2 regions of the Pseudoalteromonas sp. M8 genome follow, and region 1 is predicted to be linked to the other one. Evidence: predicted binding sites of a transcription regulator. Region 1 holds the regulator's gene; the other holds the start of a gene.
The links. Region 1 encodes sigma-54, which starts transcription at its own class of promoters, with help from an activator protein. Its sites were predicted from a motif close to GTTGGCACGNNNNTNGNNT; they were not measured.
Positions count from the first base shown of each region.

Region 2: the regulator sigma-54 is predicted to act here: its motif matches at 3,133-3,151, upstream of GSF13_RS11560 (flagellar assembly protein T N-terminal domain-containing protein).

Region 1 is NZ_CP047240.1:417,329-432,660, forward strand. Features, by position in the region: gene mgtE (magnesium transporter) at 1-41, opposite strand, end outside; gene GSF13_RS06970 (HPr family phosphocarrier protein) at 391-660, opposite strand; gene rapZ (RNase adapter RapZ) at 661-1,527, opposite strand; gene ptsN (PTS IIA-like nitrogen regulatory protein PtsN) at 1,520-1,978, opposite strand; gene hpf (ribosome hibernation promoting factor) at 1,980-2,267, opposite strand; gene GSF13_RS06990 (RNA polymerase factor sigma-54) at 2,297-3,796, opposite strand; gene lptB (LPS export ABC transporter ATP-binding protein) at 3,843-4,568, opposite strand; gene lptA (lipopolysaccharide transport periplasmic protein LptA) at 4,568-5,110, opposite strand; gene lptC (LPS export ABC transporter periplasmic protein LptC) at 5,100-5,654, opposite strand; gene kdsC (3-deoxy-manno-octulosonate-8-phosphatase KdsC) at 5,651-6,202, opposite strand; gene GSF13_RS07015 (KpsF/GutQ family sugar-phosphate isomerase) at 6,202-7,173, opposite strand; gene GSF13_RS07020 (calcium/sodium antiporter) at 7,183-8,142, opposite strand; gene GSF13_RS07025 (ATP-binding cassette domain-containing protein) at 8,317-9,117, shown strand; gene mlaE (lipid asymmetry maintenance ABC transporter permease subunit MlaE) at 9,120-9,899, shown strand; gene mlaD (outer membrane lipid asymmetry maintenance protein MlaD) at 9,912-10,457, shown strand; gene GSF13_RS07040 (ABC transporter substrate-binding protein) at 10,460-11,146, shown strand; gene GSF13_RS07045 (STAS domain-containing protein) at 11,133-11,438, shown strand; gene GSF13_RS07050 (BolA family protein) at 11,444-11,701, shown strand; gene murA (UDP-N-acetylglucosamine 1-carboxyvinyltransferase) at 11,714-12,973, shown strand; gene GSF13_RS07060 (trypsin-like peptidase domain-containing protein) at 13,043-14,122, opposite strand; gene GSF13_RS07065 (DegQ family serine endoprotease) at 14,225-15,332, opposite strand, start outside.
Region 2 is NZ_CP047240.1:1,532,481-1,547,812, reverse strand. Features, by position in the region: gene GSF13_RS11585 (chemotaxis protein CheV) at 1-766, opposite strand, end outside; gene flgA (flagellar basal body P-ring formation chaperone FlgA) at 907-1,614, shown strand; gene flgM (flagellar biosynthesis anti-sigma factor FlgM) at 1,687-2,010, shown strand; gene GSF13_RS11570 (flagellar protein FlgN) at 2,003-2,431, shown strand; gene GSF13_RS11565 (LPP20 family lipoprotein) at 2,506-2,982, opposite strand; gene GSF13_RS11560 (flagellar assembly protein T N-terminal domain-containing protein) at 3,187-4,383, shown strand; tRNA gene GSF13_RS11555 (tRNA-Arg) at 4,492-4,566, opposite strand; gene GSF13_RS11550 (FlgO family outer membrane protein) at 4,900-5,541, opposite strand; gene GSF13_RS11545 (FlgO family outer membrane protein) at 5,552-6,205, opposite strand; gene GSF13_RS11540 (FlgO family outer membrane protein) at 6,220-6,774, opposite strand; gene GSF13_RS11535 (SPOR domain-containing protein) at 6,856-7,461, opposite strand; gene GSF13_RS11530 (hypothetical protein) at 7,448-10,390, opposite strand; gene GSF13_RS11525 (fimbria/pilus periplasmic chaperone) at 10,410-11,132, opposite strand; gene GSF13_RS11520 (DUF4402 domain-containing protein) at 11,196-11,642, opposite strand; gene GSF13_RS11515 (DUF4402 domain-containing protein) at 11,658-12,239, opposite strand; gene GSF13_RS11510 (hypothetical protein) at 12,339-12,848, opposite strand; gene galU (UTP--glucose-1-phosphate uridylyltransferase GalU) at 12,936-13,820, opposite strand; gene GSF13_RS11500 (thymidylate synthase) at 13,829-14,662, opposite strand; gene lgt (prolipoprotein diacylglyceryl transferase) at 14,676-15,332, opposite strand, start outside.

The DNA of each region.
Region 1 (15,332 bases):
AGTTGTTCCAGTGTGTAGTCTTGTTCAAATACTTCAGGCATAGGCATCCTTTTTGATATTAATGGTGGCTAACGTGATTAAGTTAACCCTATTCATTTATTTTATCGCAGAAATCAATTTCTTAATTTGAATTTTATTCGTGTTGTTTCTGCTGGTGGGTTGCTATCGTTAATACACGTTAAAGGTGTACGCAACGATAAAGTAGGATTTTCCGGCAACTCGCTTTACTGCACGAAAGAAACCTAAATTGGTATTACAGTGTAACTCAGTTTATTAGGAACTACCAAGGTTTACGCTTAATTATGAGAGACTTATTAGACCACTTTGGTTACGGAGGAGGGGGAGATTAGCAGGGAGTAAATGAATCAGGCCTTATTGTTTTACTGACGATTACTCGGATTCATTAAACTTATTTTCTATCAGTCCGCCAATGGCGTCTAGTGCATACTGAGCATCAGGACCTTCACAAACCACTCGGACTTCTTTCCCTTGGCTGCTTTCAAGTAACAACAGCGCTAGTACGCTGTCAGCAGCAGCACTTTTGTCTCCTTGATATAAGGTCACTTCGGCATCAAATTGGGTTGCTAATTGCGCAAGAACCGTCGCTGCTCGAGCGTGCAGGCCGAGTTTGTTTTGGATTAAAAACGTATCTTCTAACATTTAACCCTCTTGCTCTCGGTGACGAATTTTGACGTTGGGATGGGTTTTAGCAAAACGTTCACCAATGGTTTGCGCTAAGTATACCGAGCGATGTTGCCCACCTGTACATCCTATTGCGATCGTTAGATAACTGCGATTGTTACGCTCTAAGTGTGGTAACCAAGTTTGTACGAAGGTTTGGATCTGCCAAGTAAACTTTTGCACGATGCTGTGACTCGACAAATAGTCTTTGACTGGCTGATCTAAGCCAGTTAGCGGCTTAAGCTCAGGCTCCCAATGTGGGTTGGGTAAAAAGCGCGCATCAAAAACGTAATCCGCTTGTTTTGGGATGCCGTGTTTAAAGCCGAAAGATTCAAAGGTAATAATGAGTTGTTTGTCTTTTTTACCTAAGATTTTTTCGCGGATATCTTCTGCAAGTTGATGAACGCTCAGGCCTGTAGTATCAATGAGAAAATCGGCGCGAGTGATCAGCACGTCTAACAATTCCCGTTCTTTCTTTATCGCAACATCTAATGGAAGATTATGCAGTGAAAGAGGGTGCAAACGTCGTGTTTCTGAGAAGCGCTTTATCAGGGTTTGATCGTCACTGTCTAAATAAAACAGGGTAGGTTTGGCAAAGCCTGGTAAGTATTCAAGAATGTCATTAAACTCGTCCTGTTCTTTAGGTAAGTTTCTAACATCAATACTGACTGCAATTTTATTATAATTGTCCGAAACACTGCGGACTAAAGACGGTAGCAAATTGACTGGAATGTTATCCACACAATAGTAGCCTAAGTCTTCCAATACTCGAAGCGCTACAGATTTACCAGAGCCTGAGCGGCCACTGATAATGATAAGCTCGAGTCCTTTTTCTTCATCACTCATCAAGTTCACCTTGGATCACTGCATATAACTCATCATCACTTTTTGCTTGCCTAAGCATTTTGCAAAAAGACTTGTCTTTGAGTGTATCAGCAATCGCCGCTAAGGTCTTCAGGTGTTGTTGATTATCACCTTCAGGTACGATGAACGCGACAAAAATATCGACAGGCTGCTTATCTATGGCTTCAAACTGGATCCCTTGCTCGCTGACAAGCACCATTGCAAGGATTTTATCCAAACCTTCAAGTCGACCATGGGGAATGGCAATGCCTTTACCGATCCCTGTGCTGCCTAATTTCTCTCGCGCCATTAAGGCGTCCAAGATAGCATGCTGACTGGTATTTGGAATTTGGCTATGAGCCAGTTCGCTGATGTATTCTAAAATACGTTTTTTGCTATTAAAAAGGACCGCAGCTTTACTGCAGTCCTTGTTCACTAATTCACTTAATTTCATCTTAGTGTCGAGTGAGCTTCTCTTTGTGTTTAATAACTTGACGATCTAGCTTGTCGATAAGGCCATCAATTGCGGCATACATATCTTGATGCTCTGTTGATGCAAATAGCTCGCCGCCGTTTACGTGTAATGTTGCTTCTGCTTTTTGTACTAGTTTCTCGACATCAAGGATCACATGCACATTATTGATATGATCAAAGTGCCTTTCTAGCTTCGCAAACTTGTTGGTGACATAGTCTCTTAATGAGTCAGTAATTTCTACATGGCGACCAGTTAGATTTAGTTGCATAAGCATTTTTCCTTCTTGGGTTTTACGTCTTATATCAAGCTTTTACGCTGATTTGACGGTGGAATGGCTAGGGATTCACGATATTTTGCAATCGTACGTCTCGCTACCTTAATTCCTTGCTCAGCTAAGATATCTGCAATTTTGCTGTCACTCAATGGCTTCGCGGTATTCTCTGCAGCTATCAGCTTTTTGATAAGTGCTCTAATTGCTGTAGAAGAGCACTCACCTCCATTTTCCGTACTTACATGGCTAGAGAAGAAATACTTCAGCTCAAATATTCCCCGAGGTGTATGCATGTATTTTTGTGTTGTCACACGGGAAATTGTGGACTCATGCATCTCAACCATTTCAGCAACATCATTTAGCACCATAGGGCGCATTGCTTCGGGGCCATGTTCAAAGAATGCCTGTTGTTGTTGCACAATGCAATTGGTAACTTTTAATAAAGTATCATTTCGGCTTTCTAAGCTTTTAATAAACCACTTTGCTTCTTGTAAATGTGAGCGAATAAACTGACTATCCGTACTGGATTTCGCCGTTCTAGACATCGCAGCGTAATGGTCATTTACTCTTATTTTAGGCATAGCATCAGGATTTAGCTCTACGACCCAACGACCTTTTACTTTTTTCACCGATACGTCAGGGATCACATATTCAGGCTCTTCATGAATAATGCTTGCCGCAGGCTTTGGGTTAAGGCTATGTATTAACGTCATGACCTCTTTGAGATCGGCTTCTTTAAGGCGCGTTTTCTTAGCCAAAGTTCGATAGTCACGGCTGGCAAGCAAGTCGATATGCTCTGTCAGGATCATTTTTGTTTCGGCAATCCATGGGGTATCTGGGGCGAATTGGTTGAGCTGAATGCATAAGCATTCTTGTAAACTACGCGCTGCGATACCGACAGGGTCAAAAAGCTGAATGCGTTTGAGTACGGCTTCGACTTCATCTAGCTCAATAGGCTCTTCGCTATTCTCGTCATTAATGCTTTCTAAAATGTCTTCGCAAGACAGTGTTAGAATGCCTGACAGGTCGACCGCTTCAATAATCGCAATCGCAATAGCTCTATCTGTTGGACTAAATGGTGTCAGTTCGAGTTGCCACATGAGATAATCGTGGAGAGATTCAGAGGTTTCCCCTTGATAAACATTATCGTCATCGGGAAGTGGACCTGAGCTTGCAGCAGGCGCTGCACTCATATACTCGTCCCAAGTGACATCCATGGCAAGGTCATCGCTCACAGTGTCTTTGCTCATGGCGGTATCTGAGTCTATCTCATAGTCACTAACCTGCGTTTCATCGGCTGAATCTTGATTGTCGTCAGCACGGCTCTTTTCTTGGCTGTGTTGGTCAGCGTTTTCGCCGTCAGTATTATCACCTTCTTCCACTTCCAACAATGGATTGCTGTCTAATGCTTCTTGTATTTCTTGTTGCAGATCCAATGTACTAAGCTGCAGCAAGCGAATGGCTTGTTGCAGTTGCGGAGTCATTGTAAGTTGCTGCCCCATGCGCAGCTGTAATGATTGCCTCATGTATCTCTAACAATCCTTTTTAACAGTTATTAATACTACGTCTTAACTATAGCTTGAATTGTTCGCCTAGGTAGACATCTCTTACGGTTTGATCTGCCAAAACATGTTCTGGCGTGCCTGCAGCGATTAACTCACCATGTGAAACGATGTAGGCCTTTTCACATACGTCCAGTGTTTCTCTAACGTTATGATCGGTGATAAGCACACCGATACCACGGTTTTTTAGGTGCTCTATGATTGTCTTTATATCTAACACCGAAATAGGATCAACACCAGCAAAAGGTTCATCTAACAGGATAAACTTAGGGTTTGCGGCTAAAGCGCGAGCAATTTCGACTCGTCTTCTTTCGCCTCCCGACAATGCCATGCCCTGTGAGTCGCGAATGTGTTGAATATTAAACTCATCCAGTAACTCGTTTAGTTCAGCTTCTCTTTCAACTTTAGATAAGTCTTTTCGAGTTTCTAAAATCGCCATCAAATTTTGATAGACCGTGAGTTTTCTAAAGATTGAAGACTCTTGCGGTAGATAGCCAATACCAAGTCGTGCACGGCTGTGCATCGGTAACAAAGTGATATCTTCGTCATCAATCTGAATATAGCCTTTGTCGCTTGGTACTAACCCTACAATCATGTAGAACGTAGTGGTTTTACCTGCACCATTTGGTCCTAATAAGCCTACAATACTGCCAGCCTGAACACTTAAACCAACATTTTTGACGACCTGACGACCTTTATAACTCTTTGCTAGACCAGTTGCTTTGAGCTCGCTCATTAATTGTTACCTTCTTCCTGCGCTTTTTTCTCTTTAGCGTCTTTTTTGTCATCAACAGGAACAAGGATGGTTCTTACTCGAGAGTCTTCTTGGTCTGAGCGCTCAGCGCTGATCAATTGCTTTTCAATGTCATAGGTGATGACTTGAGCATTGATTTTTTGCCCAGTTTGATTGATTTCAGCATCACCAGAAATCACTAGGGTTCCCTTCGCTACGTCGTAACGGATTTCATTTGCTTTGGCTTCTAGCAAGTTGCCATCGGGTTGACGTTCGCTAAAAGTGGCAGGGCTGCCAGTTGCCACAAGCAGTTGCTTGTTAATGCCAAGTTCCGCGCGACGGTGGACCTCTAGGCGATCGGCATTTATCTTTCTGTTGCCATGAATAATAACAACATTCTGTTCAAAAATACCGATGTTGCTTTGCAGTTGAGCTTGCTGACGGCCAGCATCAATAATGACTTCATTTTGTTCTGCAGCAATTGCTAGAGTAGAACTTGCAAGCAAGCCGATGAAAACTAGTTTGTTAATGATTTTACTGGTCATAATAAATTGTCTTTGTGTGGTTGATGAGTTCGATCACTTGCTTTTGTAGATCCGCATGCAGTCCTTTACCTGTGATCCTAAGACTAGGACCGTTGATAACGACAGGGTGTTCCGACTTCATCAATTTTTGCTTAATTTCAACTCTTACATTATCGGCATTGATATCCGTGATCATGGCGTTAGGCGTTAAATTCTTTGCCAACACATTGCCCTCTAATATCAAGGTGTTGTTTTCGTATAGGGTTGCTTCTAATGCGCTTATTTGCCAATTCTGTTCACCGTTATATAAGGTGAAAATGGGCTTTTCAAAGTGACTAAAGCCAAGATCTTGATACAACTCCATCTTATCAGCAGTTACCTGATAGTTTAATAAGCCATTTTCACTATAGGTCGTTTGCTGAAGCGTGGTTGCAACATAATCGGGTTTAGCTAACGGTTCATCTTCTTTTGCTGGATCCGCCTCTGATGGATTAAACATGGGCGACCACATCCATACCATTAAAGAAGCGAAAACAATGAGTAAGATGACACGCAATACGGTCATGTACTTGATCCTTTGGAAGTCAATAAGTGATTTTGGCTGAGCATTAGAAGATCAGTTAGTTCTCTCACGGCACCAAAGCCACCTGGCATCAAGGTCGTGTAATGGGCGATATGTTTAACAAGAGGATGTGCATCATTGACGGCAACGGCAAAACCAACTCGTTCCATTACGGGTAGATCTGGGCCATCATCACCAATATATGCAATTTCGTCATCATTAAGGTTGAGCTTAGTCTTCAGTTCATCATATGCCACTAACTTGTTTTCTTGACCTTGGTAAATATAAGTTACATTTAAACTAGTCATGCGTTGCTGAACTATTTGTGAATGTCTACCTGTGATAACGGCGACTTCGATACCACTATCAATCAAGGCCTTAATACCAAACCCGTCTTTGGTATTAAATGCTTTCAGTTCTTCACCATTGTTACCAAGGTATATACGGCCATCTGAGAATACGCCATCAATATCGCAAATTAATAATTTGATTTGTTTTGCTTTTTCCCAAGCTTCAGTTGAAATCGTCTGATATAAATCTTCAAATTGCATTACAGCACCCCCGCTCTAAGTAAATCTTGCGTATTCAAGGCGCCAACTGGAATGTTGTTTTCGTTCACCACAATCAAGCCGTTAATCCGTTTGGTTTCCATAATATTGAGTACCTCAGCTGCGAGCATATCGGCGCGTGCCGTCGTACTTTTAGCCGTCATCACTTGCGTGATTGGGGTGGTGTGAATATCGACCTTTTGTTCGATAATACGGCGCAAGTCACCATCGGTAAAAATACCTTGCAATTGCGAGCTTTCATCTACGATTGCCGTCATACCTAAACTTTTAGCGGACATTTCAAATAAAGCTTCTTTAACTGTGCAATGACTATTGACCATAGGGATAGCATTCCCTTGATGCATGACATCAGCAACGGTTAGCAGTAGACGTCTTCCCAAACTACCACCAGGGTGGGAAAGTGCAAAATCATCAGCCGTAAAGCCTCTGGCTTCAAGTAGCGCAACCGCGAGCGCATCACCCATCACTAGCGTAGCTGTGGTGCTTGCCGTGGGTGCAAGTCCTAATGGGCAGGCTTCTTTTGATACTTTAACACAAAGGTGAACCGTCGCATTACGAGCCATCGTAGAGCTTGGGTTGCCTGTCATGGAAATAACGGGGGCCCCTAAGCGCTTAATTACAGGTAGGATTGAGATCACCTCTTGGGTTTCCCCTGAGTTGGAGATCATCAGTACCACATCATCTTTGGTGATCATACCTAAGTCGCCGTGACTTGCTTCACCTGGATGAACAAAAAATGCGGGGCTGCCAGTACTTGCGAGTGTCGCTGCGATTTTGTTACCGATGTGGCCGGACTTACCCATGCCAATCACGATGATGCGACCTTGACAGCCAAACATAATTTCACAGGCTTTTACAAATTGCTGATCAACAAACTGTTGCACTTCTTCTATTGCTGCAAGTTCGGTAGCAAAAACTTGATTTGCAGAATCAATAAATGGGTTCGTTGTCACAAGGCTTCCTTAAATGATGTAGTAAATATAACCGACGAAGCTTGCGACAAGTATGCCACCTTCCAAGCGGTTGATGCGGCGCTGACCTGTTAAGCTGAGGCTCATTAGGATAAGCAGCAGTGTCGCGCCAAGCATAATAAATATATCACGTGACGCAATATTGGCGTCGAGGACGGATGGGTTAATGATCCCAGCAATGGATAGCACGGCCAATATATTAAAGATGTTCGAACCAATAATATTGCCAAGCGCTAGATCGTCCTCCTTCTTTAGTACACCAGCAACACAAGCAGCAAGCTCGGGTAAACTAGTACCAACGGCGATAATGGTTAATCCTATTAGCAGGTCACTCATGCCAAAATATTTGGCGATATCAACCGCAGCGCCAACGAGATAGTCCGCGCTAATAGGCAGTAAAATCATACCCACGATTAACCAGAAAACAGCTTTTTGAGTTGGAATATTATTTGGCACTTCTTCACAGGCTTCACTGACAAATGGGTCATCATTATCTCCACCACCACGCTTGGTGATAATGATAAGTGCAAGAAGAAAAGCGGCGAAACCGACTAATAACAAAACACCTTCTACGAAACTAAAGTGGTTATCACTAACGATATACCAAGCTGCCAATGAAACGACGACTAACAGCGGCATTTCGCGGCGCAAAATACCAGAGCCAACGGAGAGTGGCCTTAATAACGCGGTGAGACCCAAAACGAGTAAGATATTGGCGATGTTAGAACCTATGGCATTGCCCACGGCGGTGTCTGTTTTATCTGCAAGAGCGGCTTGCGCAGCAACCATCATTTCTGGTGCTGAAGAACCCATGGCCACGATAGTTAAACCAACAATTAATGTTGGTACACCAAAGTTTCGTGCAAGAGCGGCCGCACCAAAAACAAAGCGGTCAGCACTCCAAACCAGTGCAATAAAGCCAAGAATGAGAATAACAAACGATAAAACCATGAACCTCTAGCCAATAGGATTAAAATTTCGATAGATACTACCAAAAGCGCTCTGGAAAGTATAAGCAAACCGTTACATTTCACTACTTACAAAATTTTACCAAAACGATTTTCCATCTTGTTTGAAAAAAAAGTATCATACTTGGATGAATATAGTCTGGATCTGGAGAGCGACTTGTCGCAGTCAATTGTAGAAATCAAGGATGTAACCTTCTCTCGGGGTGAAAGGATCATCTACAAAAACATGAGCTTTTCCGTACCAAAAGGCAAAATTACCGCAATAATGGGGCCGAGCGGCATTGGTAAAACCACCATGCTGCGTTTAATCGGTGGTCAGCTTAAGCCTGATAGCGGTGATATTCTTTTTGCTGGAAACAGTATCCCTAACATGTCACGAGCAGCTTTGTATCAAGCTCGAACGCGCATGAGTATGTTATTTCAAAGCGGTGCTTTGTTTACCGATATGAGCGTGTTTGACAATGTGGCATTTCCTCTACGCGAGCATACCGAGTTATCTGAAGAACTAATCCGTTTAGTGGTGCTAATGAAGCTTCAAGCGGTTGGTCTTCGTGGTGCAAAAGATTTAATGCCGGCAGAGCTCTCTGGCGGTATGGCAAGACGTGCGGCTTTAGCGCGTTCTATCGCACTTGATCCTGAATTAATTATGTACGATGAACCGTTTGCAGGTCAGGACCCAATCTCCATGGGTGTTCTAGTTCGCTTGATTAAGTCGCTTAATGAAGTGTTGGGATTATCGTCGCTGATAGTTACCCATGATGTCACCGAAGTACTGAGCATTGCTGACCACGTCGTTATTATTGCTGAACAAGGTGTGATTGGTACGGGAACCCCTGAACAGATGCTTGAACACGAATCGCCATTAGTGCAGCAGTTCTTACAAGGCCTTGCGGATGGTCCTGTGCCATTCCACTTTAAAGCGCCAGATTATCAGCAAGCGCTGTTGCAAGGAGAGTGAGTATGGTCGACTTTTTACAAAAACTAGGCCACAAAACCCTCAGCCGTTTTGCCGCACTTGGCCGTGCCACAACAATGCTTTTTGGGGCGCTATGTAGCTTACCTAATTTCCGAAAAGGCACGCCGCTGTTGATAAAGCAACTTTACATGGTTGGTCATCAATCATTGTTGATTATCATGGTGTCTGGTTTATTTATCGGCATGGTATTGGCATTACAAGGCTATACCGTGTTAGTTGGGTATGGCGCTGAAGATAGCCTTGGACCTTTGGTTGCTTTGAGTTTACTTAGAGAGCTGGGCCCTGTGGTAACCGCACTCTTATTTGCAGGACGTGCAGGCAGTGCGTTAACTGCAGAAATCGGTTTGATGAAGGCAACGGAGCAATTATCTAGTTTAGAAATGATGGCGATAGACCCGCTTAAGCGCGTGGTTGCCCCTCGTTTTTGGGCCGGTTTTATTAGTATGCCGTTACTCGCACTGATATTCTCTGCGATCGCTATTTTAGGCGCACACTTGGTGGGTGTTGATTGGTTAGGCGTAGATTCAGGTAGCTTCTGGTCAATTATGCAATCGCAAGTGTCGTTTCAACAAGACATCTTAAATGGTCTTATTAAGAGTTTCGTATTTGCACTATTAGTAACTTGGATCGCGCTATACAAAGGCTATGACTGTATTCCTACTTCAGAAGGAATAAGTAAAGCGACGACAGAGACGGTAGTACATTCTTCACTGGCTGTACTTGGCTTTGACTTTGTATTAACAGCGGTTATGTTCTCAAGTTAAAAGGTTTTAAAAATGAATACACGGAAAATAGAAATTTTAGTTGGGTTGTTCGTGGCATTGGGCATTGCTGCATTTGTTATGTTGGCGCTAAAGGTGGCTAACTCAGGTTTAAGCGGCAACGGTGAAACTTACACTTTGCATGCTAAGTTCGAAAATATAGGTTCGTTGAAAACTCGTGCCCCAATTAAGGTGGGTGGGGTTGTGATTGGCCGTGTTGATGGAATTCACATCCATCCACAAGAGTTCGTGCCAGTAGTTTCAATGAGTTTAGATAAAAACTACGAGTGTCAGTTTTCCGATACGTCGTCGGTTTCGATTTTGACGTCGGGCATTTTAGGTGAGCAGTATTTAGGTATTTCTCCGGTTATTGCTGCTGAATCTGCGAAGCAAAAATGTCTTGGTCAGGAAGTAACGAGTGAAGATAGCGTTGATCTTGAGTCTCTTTTTGGTGTGGAAACAAAAGCGCTAAAAGACGGTGACATGATCACAGATACAAAATCGGCACTGGTATTAGAAGAGCTAATTGGTCAGTTCCTATTTAATCAAGGGAGCGAGTAAATATGTTAAAAAACATCTATGCAAAATGTCTGACTTTGTTTGTAGCATTGATGGCTACCGCATTGGTTCAGGCGAAAGAAGTGGACTCAAGCGATCCTTATAAAATGGTAGAGCAAGTTGCGGCGCAAACTTTTCAGCGTGTTACGAAAGAGCAAAATATCATTGAAAAAGACAAAGAACACTTACGCGTTATCGTAGAAGAAGAGCTCTTGCCTTACATTGATTACAAATATGCTGCGTATCGTGTATTAGGTTCTTATATTCAAAAGGTTCGCAACATTGAAAGTAAAGAGGAGAAAGCTGCTGCTGTCGAGCATATTAGAGAGTTTATTGAGGTATTCAAAAATTACCTGGTAGCGACTTATGCTGGTGTATTTACTCAATATAAAGACCAAAAGGTAGAGTTTGGTGAGCATCGCCCATTTGAGAATGAAGGTGTGGTGGTTGTTAAGACCAAAATTGTAGAGCCTGGTAAGCCTGATATCAAAATTGATTTCAAAGTTAGACGCGGTCAAGACGGTGACTGGCGTGCTTTTGACATGATGGCGGAAGGCATTAGTTTACTAGATGCCAAACAATCGGAGCTACATGGTATTTTGCGTCAGCAAGGTATTGAGCATGTGATCCAACTGTTAGATAAGAAGAGCAAGCTTCCGGTGCAATTTAGAGGGGATGATGGTGACGCCTAATATTTCATTCACCGAAAGTAAAGGTGAAATCGTGTTAACTGGTGAGCTTACGAGAGCGAGTTTACCAAGCGCACTGAAACAGTCGACCATCGTTCAAGTGTTGAAAAATGCACAATCAACCGTCTATTTTAACCTTTCTGAGGTGACAAGGGTTGACACCGCGGGCTTAGCTTGGTTAATTCACTCTTTAGGTCAATTGAAACAGCGCGACATTCGTCTCGAGCTGAAAAATACGCCTGAGCAACTGCAAAATTTAATGGAGTTGGGACAGGTGACAACCCTATTTGAGTGAGTCTAATGGAAACAAATCAAGTCGAAACTTTATTGAGAGATACACTATCGCTTGACGAGATCATCGTCAAAGCTAATGGTAGTCACTACGAAGTCATTGCTGTTGGAACGTGTTTTGACGGATTAAGAAGGCTGAAAAGAGAACAGCTGATCTACGGCCCACTGATGGATACTATTAAAGACGGCACTATGCATGCTGTTAGTATTCGTGCATTCACACCTGATGAATGGCAAAAAGAGCGCAAATTTATTCTTCCACAATAACGGAGTGCCGCAATGGATCAGTTTGTTATCCAAGGTGGCACCACTTTAGCCGGTGAAGTCACTATTTCAGGGGCTAAAAACGCAGCCCTACCTATTTTATTCGCCGCTCTGCTTGGCGATGGTAAAAGCCGTTTTTCTAATGTACCGCACTTACGCGATATAGGTACCACTGAAGCCTTATTAAAAACACTGGGCGCTGAAGTTGAGTGGGACGGCGATATCTTAGAAATCAACGGAGCAACGGTAAATAGCGTGCTTGCACCTTATGAACTCGTTAAGCAAATGCGTGCGTCGGTACTGGCGTTAGGTCCATTAGTTGCCAGATTTGGTCAGGCGCAAGTTTCCCTACCGGGAGGCTGTGCGATTGGTGCTCGTCCAGTCGATCTGCATATTTCAGGCCTTGAGAAGATGGGCGCCAAGATCAAAGTTGAAAATGGTTATATCCATGCGGTAACCGAGGGTCGTCTTCGTGGCGCTGAGATCTTTATGGAAACCGTCAGCGTTGGTGCTACTGAAAACTTATTGATGGCTGCAACCCTCGCCGATGGTAAAACTGTGATAGATAATGCTGCGCGAGAGCCAGAGATTATTAACTTAGCTGAATGCTTAGTTGCCATGGGTGCCAAGATCAGCGGTGCAGGTTCGAGCCGAATTGAGATAGAAGGCGTTGAGCGTCTTAATGGTTGTGAGCATAAAATCCTTCCTGATCGCATCGAAACAGGGACCTTTTTGGTTGCTGCGGCAATGGCAAAAGGCGAAGTGCTGTGTAAAAACACGGATTATCATAGCCTTGAACCTGTGCTTGAAAAGCTACGCGCCGCCAATGCGATTGTGGAGGTAAGTGAAGACAGTATTTATGTGGATATGCGTCAACGCGCTTTGAAAGCCGTTAATATCAAAACTATGCCACATCCTGGTTTTCCAACAGACATGCAAGCTCAGTTTACCGCATTAAATGTGGTGGCTGAAGGGAGCGCGACAATCACAGAGACTATCTTTGAAAACCGTTTTATGCACGTGCCAGAGCTACAGCGTATGGGCGCGAATATTCGTTTAGAAGGCAACACTGCAATTTGTGGTGAGACTGAGTCGCTATCTGGTGCACAGGTAATGGCAACCGATTTACGTGCATCTGCGAGTCTTATCCTAACGGGTATTGTTGCAACAGGCGAAACCATAGTCGATCGCATCTATCACGTTGATAGGGGTTATCAGAAGATAGAAGATAAGCTAAGTCGTTTAGGTGCAAATATAAAACGCCGTAAAACCTGAGCATAATTAAGCAAATTGGTATAAAAGCGAAAAGCGTCTTCCGGGACGCTTTTTGCTTAACCTTTTTGCCTAATATAACCCTGTTTCGAGTTCAGCGACTTCCACAGTAATGGTGAGGCGCTGACCACCTCTGAGTACTTCAAACTCGAGTTTAGTGCCAGGCGCGGTATTGCCTATCGTCTTCAGTGTACTTTGCGGATTAGTTACAGGCTCTCCACCTACTTTAACCACAATATCATGCTCTTTCATGCCAGCTTGCCATGCGGGACCTAGCGGGTCTAATTCGCTCACAGCAAGGCCGACAATTGGTGTGTAGAGATCCGTTACACTTTTACCTGTATTATCAACTGGCGTGCCTCTAAAGCCGAGATAGCCCCGGATCACTCTGCCATCCATAATAAGTTTATGCATCACGTCCAGTGCAAGATCATAAGGGATCGCAAAAGAGATACCTTGGATATCAATATTCAAACGTGTGCGAAATTGTGCAGAGGTAATGCCAACTAGTGCACCATTAGAATTGACAACGGCACCACCTGAGTTACCAACATTAATCGCGGCATCCATTTGCAGCAAATTATTGAATTGGCTTTCCGTGAGTGTCTGTTTGCCTGTTGCACTGATAATGCCTTGCGTAATGGTTTGTCCAATGTTCAACGGATTACCAATTGCGAGCACCACATCCCCAACACGTGGTGAGTAGTCGTGATCGATAGGAATGACAGGCAAATTCTCGGCTGGAATTTTTAATAAAGCTAAATCGGTGATGGTGTCATAGCCTATCAGTTGCGTATCGCTATACTGGCGGCCATCAGGAAGAAGCACAATGATTTGGTCGGCATTGTTCACCACATGATAGTTTGTCAGTATGTAGCCATCTCGGCTCATGATTACGCCAGAGCCAAGTTCTCTAACCGTGCTTTGTCGCTGATATCTTGGCTGATTGCTAAAGCCCTCGGAAAAAATCGTCACGACCGCTGGAGCCGTTTTTTCTACAGCATCAGCAAAACTCATATGGTGGGCCTGAATATGTGGGGCCTCAAGTTTTGGCAAGTTATCCCTCAGCTCAGGATTAAACCAAATGATGATAAAAGCGATCCCAAGTCCGGCAAGCAGCGGTGGAAAAATGAATTTAATTAATTTGAACACAAGAGCTTATATTTATCGTTATCTAATACTGCTAATAATGACACAAAAAAAAACACAGCGACAAGTTTCGCTGTGTTTCATTTTTAATATTTGTCGATTTCGTTACTGAATGAGGTAGAAAACCGTCTCGCGATCGCGTTTAATCCCTAGTACGATATTGCCTTTAATACCATTAATTAGTTTAGACATATCTTTAACACTAGTGACACGTTGACGATTCACTTGCATGATCACATCGCCTTCTTCAAGGCCAACACGTGCAGCTGGTGAGCGAGGTTCTACTGAGGTAATGACGACACCTTCATTGCCATTGCGCTCGCCACTCTCTAGTACCGCGCCTCGTAGGTTTGGATGTACATCCTCTGCATTCGCTTGTTCTTCTTGCTTACCACCAAGCTCTACGTCGATAAACTTGGTTTTGCCATCACGGTAGACACCAAGTCGTACCTCACGACCTTCACCCATCGTAGCCACTTTACCGTGGAGTTCATTAAAGCTTTCAATGTCGTCGCCGTTGAGGCTGACAATGACATCATTGGCTTTCAGACCCGCTTTGTCCGCTGCTGAATCTTCCACCACGCGCATGACATAAGCACCGCGCTTGACATCAAAGCCTTGTGCTTTAGCAAGACCAGCATCTAAAGTACGACCCAAAATACCCAATGAACCGCGACGAACTTCTCCGTACTCAACAATTTGATCCACTAGGTTTTTCATCATGTTTGATGGAATAGCAAAGCCGATCCCGACATTACCGCCAGACGCGCCTAAAATAGCAGTGTTAATACCAATGAGTTCGCCGTTTAAGTTAACTAGCGCACCACCTGAGTTACCTTGGTTGATTGCCGCATCTGTTTGGATAAAGTCTTCATAGCCTTCGATATTTAAGCCGCTACGGCCTAGTGCACTGATTATTCCTGAGGTGACGGTATGACTTAATCCAAATGGGTTACCAATAGCAACGGAAAAATCACCTACTCTCAACTTGTCTGAATTAGCGAGTTTGATTTCTGTTAGGTCTTCGCCGTCGATTTGTAGTAATGCGATATCGGATTCGGCGTCGCTACCGATTAATTTAGCTTCAAACTCTCTGCCATCCTTTAAGGTGACAAGCATTTCGTCTGCATCATCAATAACGTGATTGTTTGTAACGACATAACCTTTATCTGCATCGATGATGACACCTGAGCCGAGGCCGCTAAAAGGGCGC
Region 2 (15,332 bases), 1.1 Mb from region 1:
TTTCAGCCGTTAGCGTATAACCATCCATTTCTGGCATTTCAACGTCAGAAATCAATAGCCCAACTCGCTCGGTGACATTATTTTGACAGTCCATTTCGGCAATTTCACGAAGCCTGATAAGTGCTTCTTTACCATTCTTTGCCAGCTCAGTCTGAACACCTAATGGCTCCAATGCACGTTTGACCTGATTACGAGCAACCGCAGAGTCATCAGCGATAAAGACAATACGTTCGCCTAAATCTTTTTGCATTTCACCATCAGAGACAATGTCAGCACTGACTTCCGTGTTGATCGGGCAAATTTCATTGAGGATCTTTTCTACGTCTAATATTTCAACTAGCTCGTTTTCAATTTCTGTAACCGCTGTCAAATAGGAATAACGGCCTGCCCCAGATGGCGGGGGCATTATTTTTTCCCAGTTCATATTCACAATGCGTTCTACCGCACTGACTAAAAAGCCTTGAACTGAACGGTTGTATTCCGCAATTACAATAAAACAATTGCGAATATCTTGAATAGGAGGCCCACCAACCGCAAGTGACATGTCAATTACGGATATTGTTTGGCCTCGAATATGAGCAACCCCTCGAATCAAAGGGTTTGACTTGGGCATGCTTGTCAATGCTGGACATTGAAGCACTTCTCGGACTTTGAAAACGTTAATGCCGAAGCGCTGTCGACCTTGAAGTCGAAAAAGTAATAGCTCGAGACGGTTTTGTCCAACCAGCTGTGTACGTTGGTTAACCGAGTCTAAAATACCTGCCATTTCAATCTCCTACTGTATAAACCGCTAATCGGAACGATCTTTGCTTCGACTCTGATATGGTTTACCACCCTTGATTAGGTGCAGTTATTAAAGCAGAATCTTTATACCTTGTTTCACCCCATAAGCATAGTCGAAACATCATGAGTTTGTTAAAAAAAACCCATTACATTCAGTTTTTTTGTTTGTTCGCTTATTTTATAGGCGTTGACTATGGTTATTGTCAGCAATATGACAACAAAACTTTAGAACAAAGCGCAATAGAATTTGTTGAACCAAATGTAGAGCAAGATCCCGACAGCCAGCTATCACTAACTGCTATACCACTTGATTCAAGAATTCCAGCAAGAGATTGTCAATCGCCGTTGCAATATAGTACAGCAATGACTCCGCCTTTTGACACTCAAGTGACAGTACAAATTAGATGCAACGATACCCTCAGCTGGACTCAATACGTCCACGTGCGTATCGATCACCTCTTCCCTATTTTAGTTAGCGCGACCATGTTAGAAAAAGGCCGTGTTATTCAGGATGACGATGTGAAAATAGAGTATCAGCCGAAACGTTTTCGTAGGGTTTCCTATATAGAAGATAAGTCGATACTAATAGGCAGTAGAAGCAAACGTAATATCAGAGAAGGTCAAGCCTTTACTCAGGCTCATATTTGTATGGTCTGCAAAGGCGATACTGTGACGATTATTGCTAAATCAGGTGGGCTTGTGATCAAAACTCAAGGAGAAGCGCAGCAAGATGGCAACCGTGGTGAACTTATTAATATTAAAAACGCTCGCTCTGGCAAAACCTTACGTGCTAGAGTAATAGAAGTGGAAACAGTAGAGGTGAATTTATAAAAAATTTGCTAAAGTAATACTATTAAACGCCGATAACAAGGCTGAGAGTATAATTTTATTGGGTCTACAATCATGGTTAATCAAGTTAACGGTCAGAATCAGTCTACATCCGTTGCTAATAATGTTAAGCAACAGAAGGCTGAATTGCAAAGAAATGATGCTAATAGTGCGTCAGTTAAATCACCAGCTACACCGAAAGCAGCTGCGGATTCAGTGAGCCTGACTCCACAAGCGCAACAGCTGAAAACGGTCAACGAAAAAGCGCAGCAGTCATCAGGCTTTGACGACAAGAAAGTCGAAGAACTGAAAAAAGCGATTGCAGAAGGCAAGTATCAAGTTGACGCGGAAAAACTAGCCAAAAACATAGCTGCATTTGAGTTCGAAATATATGGATGATTTGGTTCGGCTCTGCCACCACAAACTTTCAGAACAAATCTCGACGCTAGAAGCGATGACCCAGCTTCTGGCTCGTGAGCTTGACGAGCTCGCGTCTCGGCGTGGCGACAACTTAAAAGAAATCGCTCGTGAAAAGCTAACTCTCATTTCAAAACTGCAAAAGCTCGACAATGAATTGTCAAAAACTGAGTCTCACGTCTTTGAAAGCAGTGAAGTAGCCCCGCTCGTTGCTAAAGTGCGAGCACTACTCAGTGAGTGCCAAACCAAAAATGAAATCAATGCTAAAACGGCTCATCAGGCTAATGTAAGCACACGTGAACTAAAAGGGATCTTAATTGGCGCACCAACTTCGATTACATATGGTCAAGATGGCAGCGTGAAAAGTAGCGACAGTGAATTGGTACGTAACCTAAAGGCGTAGCCACGCCTGTCGTATTTTAGTATTGAAGAACAATCGAAGTGAAACGCATTAAGTAAGCGATATGTGATGAGTGCTTACTTAAAGCTATAAGATATCTTCTTAATTTTCTGCGGCTTGACTTGAGTAATATACAAATCATAAACGCGTTTCATATCAAGCTCTAACTCCGTCGCGTAAGTATCACCAACTGCGTAACTTTTCAGCACCTTAGCCCCACGAACAAGTCCATTTACTTGGCTCTTAAGACCGTCGTTTTGCGCAACCGCTCCTTTTACCGTAATAGTGGATGTCAAATTCTGGCCATACAGTTGCTCAGCCAATTCACGATACGCTTCTAATTTTGACACTTTAATGGCCATTAGCTGCTTCTCACCCGCAGTTTTACCCGGCTGAGCACTCAAAGGAGCGTACCCCACAGCCCGTAAAACAGGAAAAGTTTCCGGTTGCACTGTTTCATATTCAATATGCTTATCAACGAGGCTTGAACAGCCGCTGAGCCCTGCTAGCGAACAAACCATAACAACTGAACTGATAGAATTAGTGATACGCATTTCACCCCACTCCGCTACAATATATACCAATCAAAATTAAGCACTTCCCCAACATCTTGGTCTCGCAAGGGTTGTTGTGGTTTCATTGAGTATTGGCAAGAAATAAAATTAACTTTCATAATGTGTGATTATGCACGAACCTTGCCAAAATTTGGCACAGGTATTGCTGAGTTGAAGAGTAGTTTTTGATCTGGGCATTTAAACATGAAAAAGCAATTCGCGACCAGTCTATCACTGTTGTGTATCACCTTGGTTCATCCAGCTTATGCTGAATGGTTTGAAGTTACCGGCATGGCTGACGTTAAAAATGGCGACCATCAAAAAGCCAAAAGAAAGGCGGTAAATGACGCCATCACACAAGCTTTGCTGTTTTCTGGCGCTTCGGTGAGTAGTGTGCAAACCGTCACCGATGGTGTGCTCACCCAAGATCAACTTAAGATCCGCTCAAATGCTGAAATCCAAAGTGCCAACGTAATTGCTGAAGCAAAAGTTGGTGACTCATGGCAGGTGACATTACATATCGATATTACCCCACAGAGTGCTCAGTGCCCTACTAGTGCTTACGACAAACAGGTTGCAGTCACACAAAGTCAGTTAAAAAATAAACACCAAGCAACACTAGGTCAAATTTTTGACATAAATAAAGCGGTGAGCGAGCGCCTATACCAGACAATGTCTGAACAAAAGTTGAGCTTAGAACCTGTTCCCTATTTCGCACAGACCATAGACGTTAACCGCTTTTTCAGCCAGCGGTTTGATTATAATGAACAGCTAATCGAGACCATTACGGCAAATACGAACAGCCAATTTGTATTACTGAGTCAAATTACTGATATTGCTGGTGTCGATAAACTTAATAGCGACTTCGCATTTTGGCAAAGTGATAAATATTTAAGAAGCTTCAAGGTAGACTTTGCGCTGTTTGATGCACTTTCTCATGAAAGGGTGTGGCAAAAGCAATATGCCACTCAAGGCGTGTGGCCGTTTAAGAAAACCAAACTAATTGATGTGTACAGTGAGCGCTTTTGGCAGACAGATTATGCTGATGAGATCCAAACCACGCTGACACAAATCGCAACTGATTTAAACGCAGCGGTGGCCTGCTTACCAACCAACGGCAAAATCCTACATATCGATGATGAACAAGTCGTTATTAATTTGGGCCGCATGCATGGCTTAGAGAATGGCCAGATCCTTAACGTAGCGCATAGTAATCCGCTGACTAATGTCGATGGTAAAATATTTATGCATCAAATTAAAACCATTAATAAACTGCAAGTGATCCAGGTGAATGCGCAAAACGCCATTGCGGTAAATATCAGTAATCGCCCACTTCACAATGTGCAAATTAATGATTTGGTTGAAATTCAAATAGAAAATGAAAATGAGTTTGAACTGTAAGGTTAAGACTACCTATGACGCAGACAAGATTTTCGACGACTTTACACACTCTACATCATGCTTCCGCCGCCCATTTACTTTGGTAATTCCACGCAAAAGTGATACCAATGGCGTCCCCAGTAGGAATCGAACCTACATCTAAGCCTTAGGAGGGCCTTGTTTTATCCATTAAACTATGGGGACAATCTCTAAAGTCAGATAACGATCGCTTTTTTTGACCTTCACTAGCGGGATCTGCGGTACTTAATACCAATGAAAGTCGAGAATTGTTGATTCTCTGTTGTACTGCATCTCAGTGACTTCACTTTAGTATACTGATCTTAATGAACTTTTAAAGATTAATAGTCAATTTATTCGCGGTAATAAATGAGGTGGTTCAGTAGGTGAATACGCAGCAGTTAAGACCCACTACTGCGCTATCAGTTACTTCACTTGAGGTGTGAATAAGAAGTAGGATAGTTCTTCGTTTAATAAAACCTAAACGGTATTTTCTTCTAAAAACCGCTATTTGAAGTACTACCTTGCAGCGGTTGCCTGATCATCAAGGATAAAATACGGGATGGTCACCACCGTGCTTGCTATCACTAAGTTGGTGTTAAACTCTAACAATCTTGCATTTACCTCCACGCCTCGTGGACGGTAAACCATAGTGCCTGTGAGCAAATGGCTGGGAGATTGCGTGTTTTTCAAGCGGCTTGCTTTACGCGAAAAAGTCAAGTCGCCACTGGATGTCACTTCAATTTTCCCCAATGCTTTAAAGTCTAACGCTTGATAACCCAGCTTTTGCATTTGATGCATTAAGGACTCAGCCAATTGGTTTCCTAGCTGGTTTGTATCCCTTAATGATTCATTAAAGTTGACAAAACTGGCTACCGCTATCGACTCAGGCTTTTGCCCTAATACAGTATCTGACAGTTCCAACGCAATTTGATTGGCGTAGTTAGCAATTTCTTTGCGATGACGATAGCTAACGAAGCCAATATCTTGCAATACCGCGGCTTGTGAATCTTCATTACGCTCTTGCTCTTCCATCATGGCATATAATATTTCCATGTCGGATTGCTGCGTTTCTGTAGGTTCGGAAGCCATTTGTTTTGTCATTTCGCAGCCACCGAGTAATGCAAGTGTCGTCGCGAATAGCACTACATTTTTCATCATCGCCTCCGAATTAGTTCGCACGCTCTATACGAATGCCATCGTATGCCGCACCATCTTGTAGGGCGTTAACTACGTTTTGCGGTAAAAAGCCTTGAGCAGAACCCACGACACTTTTACTTCTAAGCCCAACCACTCTGGCATTAACCATAACCCCGCCCTGATGATTCACCAAAGTACCACCTAGCACATACAAAAAAGGATGGTCGTCAGATAGCTCTAAAAAGTCACGGCTAAAAATGAAATCGCCTTCAGGTGTCACCCGGATATAGTCTGTTGTTTTAAAGTCCACAACAGGGATCCCAAATGCATGAAGCTCATGGATAAAGCTTTCAGCCAACTGGTTACCCAGCAAGGAACCTTTATCAAATTCTTTATCTAAAAATACAAAGCTTGTCACTGCTACCGGCGTTTTCTCATTCACGTGTTTCAAGTTTGCAACCATGTCTTGCATAATAGACTGGACATAGTGAGTGACATTTTTACCAGCCATTTGCTGAGAAACAGTGAATTGTTTCATACCGTTTGGATTACTTTGATACATCGAAGATTTTTCAAAGCCATTACGCACGGGCTCAGCCTGAGCATTATCCACCGCAAAAAAGTTACTCTGAGCACAGCCAACCATCAATGAAAGCGGCAAAACCAAACTTAATACTTTTTTCATTACTTTCATCTCCACTAATATTGGCTTCGTATAATCTGACCGTCACGATTTGTGACACGCTCCGTACCCCACATAACAGCTTTTGGAATGCTGATTGATGCGGCTGAGACGGCTCGATTATGTAACGTATCGACCAGCCGCGCATTGACCAAATAGGTATCTCGACTTTCTACGATTGTCCCGACCACCACGAGGTCAATTTTCTGGCGCTGATTCAGCACATTCAATTCTCGACTTAACATACTATCGGCAGAACTTTGTAAAGATAAAGCGTTTCTGAGTCGATATTCCACGACATCTGCCCCCATTTGACTTAAATGGGTCATGAGGGATTCTTGCAAGGCCACGCTCAAGCCTGAACCTTGTCCAGCAACGGTATCATCCAGCTGATTAGCCTTAAAAAAACTCGTCACAGCAACCGTTGAATTCGGCTTGAACGGCCGTACATACTGCCCGAGTTCCGCGGCTAACTGAGCGCCAAATCCATCTAAGTCAGGTAAGATTTCTTGCTGCTGGGTCGCTTCTCTTTTGCCGACCTGTTGGCTGTTTGTACACCCTGCCAACAACATAATCACTATGAGTGCTAGATATTTCATTTCACCAAGCCCACGATAAACTTATTGGATAAAATGCAAAATACGCACCAAGTTTTAAAGTCGATGACTGGTGTAATGGCTAACCAAACAGCTTAAACCTGCACGCTTAAGTTGCTGGCAACCTTTGTATGCAGAGGCCTTATCTGCAAATGCACCTAATTTGAGCCGATAATATTTCGTATTTTGAATATCTATTTGCTCGATATTCACTTCGCTTGTTGCAAAGTCTTGCGGTAACTTATCCTTGAGTTGCTCGTAGGTTTGCCTAAGCTTGGTATATTCCGTTGTAGAGGCCAATTGAATTGCGAATTCAGCTATCTCGACAGGCTGTTCTTGTTTCTCGGTGGGCTTTGTTTTTTGCTCTATCACTTGCTCGGGTTGCTCTGCTAAAAGCTCAGCATGCTTTTGCTTTGCAAGCGAATTTGATAGCTGCATCGCAATAACATCTAAATCTTCCTGCACTTCTTCAAACTTAGCAACCTGCTGTTTTAGCGCTCTGAGCTGTTCTACTTCTTGTTGTAAGGTGCTTACCTGCTGTTCCAGTAAAGATAGCTGCTTCTTCATTTGTAATGAGTCAAGTTGACTCTTGCTCGCAGTTGCTTGGCAACCACTTAACGCAACGAAACTGAGCATAATGAGATGCCACTTAATTGATTGCATTGTTTTCTCTTTCATAAATAGTTAAGGCTTCCACCGTGCAAGAAACTTTGAAGGGAAGTAGATTTTGGCAAATATTTGCCGCATTTTGTGTGGCGTCATCTCTTAATATAAGTAAATAAGTGGCGTCGCCTTCTTGTTGCGCATACCCAAAACCACCGCTTAATAACGCGGGATAACGCTTAGCCAAAATCGCCGCATACACTTTTAATATCGTTAATGTCTTGAAGCGTCCAACTACAGCAAACTCTTGCGTGGTTGCGCGCTGTCGTTGTAATTCGTGATTTACATCAAGCAGCAAGTCTCCCTCTGCACTTAACTCCACTTCTATCTGTTGAGTACTGGCTACCGCGAGCCTTTTCGCATCACTTATCGCTGTACGGTAAGTCCCAGGCTTCAAACCAGTAAATACATAGTAGCCGTCATATGCCGTCTGAGTGCGCGCGACTTCGTTACCCATTTCATCAAGTAAACTTACGGTGGTGAACCCTGCAGGTCGGCGCTCAGTACCCTCATTGATTTCAACAATACCTTCAACTTCCGACGAGTTTACAAATGGTATTTCAACATATTCAATATGACCGGGTCTTGGAGTGAATGAAAAGCCATCATTAGCGGGAATTAAAAAGGGTTCAGGGATCGTTTCTTTGTCAACAATAATATCTGTTCGTTTGTAATTAACCATTGCGGGTAATAGAGCCACACCGTCGTCGTCAGTTTTACCTTGTGCAAAGTTTTGCAATGCTTTTATAGTTACCCCCTTCAGCGGTAACTCCCCATCGTCAAGATAGCCGTTATTATTTTGGTCGATAAAAGCACGAATCATCAAAGAGCCAAACTGCGACAAGCGTTTGCCAGTTAAAAAAACCTGATCTACGGTTTCGCCTGCTCCAATACTTACTTGTCCAGAGAGGCCTAGTTGCCAGTTATCATCGTTATCGTATTGCAAGTCTGTTAACAACCGAAACTTATCATGGTTCCAGCTCAATCCAAGTTCGGTTTTATAGTATTCCGCAGCAAAGTCTTTGTATAAGGTAATGCCAAGATCAAGCTCAGGACTTAGCGCTTTGCTCAACTCTAGCTCAGCAGCTGTAATTTCATTAGCAGGTTCTATGTCATACCAAGTAGTAAAACGACTATATATCCCAAAAATCCTTCGCTGCCAGCGCAAGTAGCCACTCACATCGCTGGCTTGATCTGTCTGCGCTTGCCACACAAATTGGTTACTGAAAGTGCCCCAATAATTCCCCGTGCTAAACAGCAGCGACGCTTGCTCGGTGGTGTCTATATTAGCTCTATTAAGCTGAAAGTATTCAGCACGATAGTAAATTTTAGCGGCATCAAAAAGAGACCAATCTCCCGCCGCCGTTAATTTTATCTCGGTCGCATTTTCATCCCGTTCTAAATCTTCCTTTAGCTCAAATTTAGCACCTACCTGCTGGCCAAATAGACGGGTTCGAGTATTTGCAGAGAGACGTTGGTTCGCTTCGCTCTTACTATAGTCAACATCCAGTAATAGTCGTTTATTAATATTGGTGTTAAACCCTGTAGAAAAGTATTGTTCTGAGGCACTATTTTTTACACCTTGACGATGCTGCAAGCCTGCATACACCGCAAAATTTTTAGTAAGACCGTAGTCAAATCGACCATTTACTTGCCAGCTTGATGCTCCTGATACCGCAGTCTTGTCGTCCAGTATACTTTTGCCCGTCTCAGTAATTGATACGGCAAAAAAGCCTTCATCTTCGTTTACGGTGCTCTGTTCAACATAATAGGTCTGCACTTCTTTTGATACTTGACCTTGCCCTCCATACATCACCAGTTCAAAGGTATTTTCACCAAATAGTAAATCAATATTTTCAAACTCATAGCGCCCAGATTGAACATTATTTTCTTGCCCTATTAGCAATCCATTTCGATAAAGCTCTACGTCCCACCCTACCTGAACAGGACCTGAGATGACAATACGCTGACGGTTAGTGCGGCTATCTAACGGCGCGTTACTGAAGTTCACTCCTCGCCCTTCTTCATTTAGCGCATCAACTCCAACTTGAACACTCTGTACATCACCGAGCGATACCTTGGTAAAGTTGCCAAACGGTAAAACATCGGCTTTTTTAGAAGCACGGTTTAGGGATAATCGTGAGCGATTAATCACATCTCCCTCTCTACCAGCAATAAAATACTGAGCTTGCCAATAGGCGATGTCTTGCGAACCAATAAGGGAATAAGACGTCTGACTAATGTCTTCAGTCACCTGCGCATTTATCTGAGCATCCAGCACTGGTTTACCGATGCTTTGATAAGGACTTGGTCGCCACGGTAATGTTGCGCTGGCATTGCGGTCAAACCTGACAACTTCTCTTCCTAATCGCTGTTGCTGTGCTTCTATTGGCAGAATTTGCCTACTTTTAACCGTAAGAGATAAATCCTGTATATCGGTAAACAGGCTCACATCGAATAAGGTCGCAACGATATAATCGGCGAGAAATACCTCACCATTGATAACCTGAACCTCCTTATCACTCAATTGCGTTCGCTGCCCTTTGCTCTCAACTAAATGCGCTTTGGCATTAAGACTAAAGGTGTTTTCAGGTGTGAAGAACCAGCCATCAAAAGTTCCTGATACATCTTCTGATACCACAAAGCCCAAAGCTGAAAACAAGCTCAAGAGTTCCACATTGACGCCTTGTTCCGACGTCACCGCGATCACTTCACCTAAATATAAATTTCCTTTATAAGCGGATAAAAACAGTTCCGTACCAACATCAACCCGAGAGACCACCCGCTCACTTTGCTGTATCGCAAGTTTTGCTTTTACTCGTTCAACCCGTTCTAATAGCTGTTGCAAAGTATCAACCTGCGATGCCATAGCAGGTTGATAGCATAGTATGCCAATTAGTAACGCGCGCCAAATAGCGGGGGCTCTCATTACGTTCGCTTACCCTAAACTACAAAGATACCGAATCATCTACAAAGGTGCGGTCAGTGTACTCCTCATCACCCACATACTTGATTAAGACCTTGCCTGATGGCCCAAGCTTAATTGCAGGGTCTATCGAGAATTCTACACTCCTTTGATTAAGCTCTGGATATACGGCAAACTTATTTAATACTCCGATCCGCACCGGTTTAACGTCATTTTTCCCCTGCCAATAAGCGGATAATTCGCCAAAGCTACTATATTTCCCAGTTCGATTAAGTAGTACCGTAATTGCCTGACGACCATTTTTCGCGTTGCTTACAATGACATCCTCAAGCTGTACTTGCGGGTTCGCATCGCCAACTCGTAGCATCACCGGAATGCTATAGCTCATCAGCACGTCAATATTGATACCTTCTTGCAGCTTGCCTTTATTATTCGGCAGCTCCCTAAAAAGCAAATGTGAGCGATACTCTCCTTGTTCCATATTCGCCTTTCTGCGCACAGCCAGCTTTATTACCTGACGCTCACCAGGCCCTAGTGTTACTTGCCTAGGTGAAATACGAATGAAATGGCTTGCAGCCATAGGGTTCATTTTTTGCTCGGCAAAGTTGGCATAACCACCTTCTTTAAGTGCTAGCTTCTCTTGAAATTCAAGTCGATAAGATTTGGTCACATCACCATTATTAATGATTGTAACCCTCTCAATTCTCTGACGCTCTTCGAAAGCAACCCGTGTTGGGGTGATCATCAGATTGGCGCTTACTTTACAGCAACAAAACAAAAGCAGCGTTAATATTAATTTATTCATAATTTAGTAAGACAAAGTTATTTCAACGTTCAAGGTTTGCACTCCATCCGATAGCGATTTACCATTGCCAGCAAAGCGCAATTGACCACCGACCTTAAACTCACCAGACCCAACACTATCGGTGTAAATCGCCTTCTCGTGATACAGCTCTGTCAATTGGAAGGCATCGGATGCACCAAGATTCCAATATCCAAACCAGTCGTTGTAAATGGTAGATTGGACGCTAATTTGGCGATTGTGAGGAAAATCGGTCAAGAGGATTTCTGCCGCATGACCAAACTCTACGAATAGAATATTGCTTGAGGTTTGTGGCCTAACATTAGGTTCTATTGTCACAGTGCCTGCGCTATTTTGGTCAATAATCGCAATAGTGCCAAAGCTCAATTTCTTAACGACCGATATATCTTGAGCTTTGGCCAAGTGACTGGCAAAAAGCAATGCCAGTACCATGTAACGCCACATGTTTTAGTAAGCGATTTCGATATCAACTTTACTGGTGTATACACCACCACCATACGTATCTGTTCCAGAAAGTGCTTTCGTACTTAATGTCGCACCAACGGAAAGCGTTGCGGCACCATTTGCATCAACCCTAAACTTGTTGTTTGTCACTTCACTATTAGGCTGTGCACCACTTACCACATAAAACTCAAAATCCTTTAAATCAAAAGAGGCATTACCCACGCTATCAACCGTAGTTGCGGCCGGAACTGTAATCGTTAGCTCAGTGTTTGGCGCTGCATCAGTGATATTGATAGAGCCTGCTCCACCTGTACTAATAAGGTTTATTACTGCGTCACCAGTATTCTTGATTTCAGGATCGGTCAGTGTTGGATCCGCCTCAATCTTCATCGTGGCGACATCAGCTGCATCGCCCTGTACTCGAATGATACCGAAATCAAGCGGATCACCAGCTTCCGCTGAAAATAAGTTTTTAACTTCTACTTTAACTTCAAGACGGGCAGTATCTTTAGCAATTGCTGAAGAAGTAAGTAAAGCAGCGGAAATAGAGCTTGCAACAAGCGCAGATTTAATCAGTGTTTTCATCTTTAAATTCCTTTAGGAGTCATTTTTATCATCACCGCAATGCCATTTTTTTGGTGACTTATTGTTTATCGTTCCCAAATGGGAAAACTTTAGTAAAAATTAAAGCATTAATCTCCTACAATCAATGCTTTGGATAGAAAATAGTCTACAGTAGATTTTTGCTTCTTGAGTTGATCTTAATCCAGAAACTGTTGCCCAATCCCGCATTTCAAATGCTTGAATTCGAAATTCGGCCTCAGAGAATATACTAGGAAACTTTCGCTTTACTGCCGCTAATAGCGCTTGATGTTGCTCAACTTGAGGCATGGAATTGATGGATATTGGAAACAACTTGAGTTGAATTCCAGTCGTTTGATTCGCCTTTTGTTTACTGGCGGAATAACGCTTAACCTCTACGTCAGTAGTCGATGCTGCTTGGATATTATCGACGCTAGCTTGAGACTCTAACAAAGTCAGCAGGTTTGAGAGATCCTCTTCTAACGAGCTCAATCGCTTAATACTTTTGAGCTGTTGTTCACTTAACTGCGAGGGCTGCTGAACTGAATGACTACAGCCACCTAAGGTGATTACAGAGCCGAGTAGTATAAGTTTAAAAAACTGAATATTCACAATAAGTTATAACAAAAATCCATTTTCTGCTATGGTACATAAATCGCGGTAAATAACCAAATGCTTTTACCGCAAATATCGGTACATTTAACTTTTTGCAATAGAATCGATAAGAGAAGCAAGCTCAGTCGAATACTCTTCTCTTCGCATCGCATGCTCAACTATCGCTTTTAAATAGCCAATTTTACTTCCGCAATCATGGCTTTTTCCACGTAGCGAGTATGCATCCACTTGCTCTCGCTCCATCAACATAGCAATCGCATCGGTCAGTTGAATTTCGCCACCAGCACCTAACGGTGTTTTTGCCAAAAGTGGCCAAATAGATTTGTTAAGTACGTAACGACCAACAACGGCTAAGTTTGAAGGCGCATTTTGTTGTTCAGGCTTTTCGACAATAGACTGCATTGCGCCTGACTCTCCTTGCGCGAGTGCTGCTCCTCCCAAATCCACAATACCAAACTGGGAGACGAGTTCAGGCGCTACCGCTTCTACCATCACTTGGCTATTACCTGACCCTTTAAAACGCGCGATCATATCAGCAAGATTATCTTTTGTTAGATCGCATGCAGCGTCATCGACCAATACATCGGGCAGCATAACCACAAAGGGCTCATCGCCAATCACAGGTGCAGCGCAGTTGATGGCATGACCAAGGCCACGAGCCTCACCTTGACGCACATGGATCAGCGTAACGCCTTTGGGGCATATAGATTGTACTTCTTCTAGCAGCTGACGCTTAACCCGTTTTTCCAGTGTTGCTTCCAACTCAAAGCTTTTATCAAAGTGGTTTTCAATTGAGTTTTTACTTGAATGGGTTACCAGGACAATTTCTTTGACGCCAGCGGCCGCTGCTTCATCTACCACATACTGGATCAGAGGCTTATCGACAATTGGCAGCATTTCTTTTGGAATGGCCTTCGTTGCTGGTAACATGCGGGTGCCAAGACCCGCCACTGGAATAACGGCTTTCATAAATGTTCCTAAATCGCGACTGGTGCCTTTATATGCGGGTGACATTCGTAGTTCACCAGTTCAAAGTCTTCAAACTTAAAACCAAATATGTCTTTTACTTGAGGGTTGATCTGCATTTGCGGCTTCGCAAACGGCGCTCGGCTTAGCTGCTCTTCAACTTGTTCCATGTGGTTTAGGTATAAATGGGCATCGCCGAAGGTATGTACAAAATCCCCCACTTCTAAGTCACAAACTTGTGCAATCATCATCGTTAACAGCGCATAGCTTGCGATGTTAAAGGGCACACCTAAGAAAATATCCGCACTGCGCTGATAAAGCTGGCAAGAAAGCCTGCCATCTAGTACATAAAATTGGAATAACGTGTGGCAAGGTGGCAACGCTTGTTTGCCCATCGCTGCATTTTCTTTCGGTGAATAGTTAGTATCAGGCAAAAGCGCAGGGTTCCAAGCACTCACAATCAGGCGACGAGAGTCAGGGTTGGTTTTGATTTGCTCTACAACATCTTTGATTTGATCTATCACTTCACCATTTGGCCCCGTCCAAGAGCGCCACTGGCTGCCATAAACTGGCCCTAAGTCCCCTTCATCCGTTGCCCAGCCATCCCAAATGCTAACGCCATTTTCCTTTAGGTATTTGATGTTAGTATCGCCTTGCAAGAACCAAAGTAGCTCGTGGATAATCGAGCGTAGATGACACTTTTTCGTCGTTACAAGCGGAAAGCCTTCTTGCAAGTTGAAGCGCATCTGGTATCCAAAAACACTCACTGTGCCAGTGCCAGTGCGGTCTTCTTTTTTTGTGCCATTATCACGCACATGGCGCATCAGTTCTAAATATTGCTTCATTGTTCGCTACTCTTTAACTTTTAACTTGCTCGTTAGATGGGTTGCTACTTTCTCGCTTATATGCCCATACCATAAGGATAGCGCCTGCAATCACCATAGGGAGGGATAAGATCTGACCTTGAGAAATAAAGCCACCATATAAGCCAATATGTGCATCTGGTTCACGGAAATACTCGATTGAGAAGCGGAAGACACCGTAACCGGCTAAAAATAGACCTGCTACGCTGCCCGCTGGGCGCGGTTTTTTCCTAAACCATACCAACATCACAAACAATACCAACCCTTCAAAAAACGCTTCATAAAGTTGTGATGGGTGGCGCGGCTGTGGTCCGCCCGTTGGGAAAATAAATGCCCAGGGAACATCCGTTACGCGACCCCATAATTCGCCATTAATGAAGTTACCGATACGACCAGCAAAAAGCCCAACAGGCACCATAGGAACGACAAAGTCACCTACCGATAAAATCGAACGTTTGTTTTTAAGCGCATACACGATAATTGCCGTTATAACGCCCAATGCACCGCCATGGAAAGACATACCGCCTTGGTCCACCCTAAACAAATAAAGCGGGTTTTCAATAAAATGAGAGAATTGATAAAACAACACGTAACCAATTCGCCCGCCCAAGATCACACCGAGCATACAGTAAAAAACTAGGTCGCCAACTTG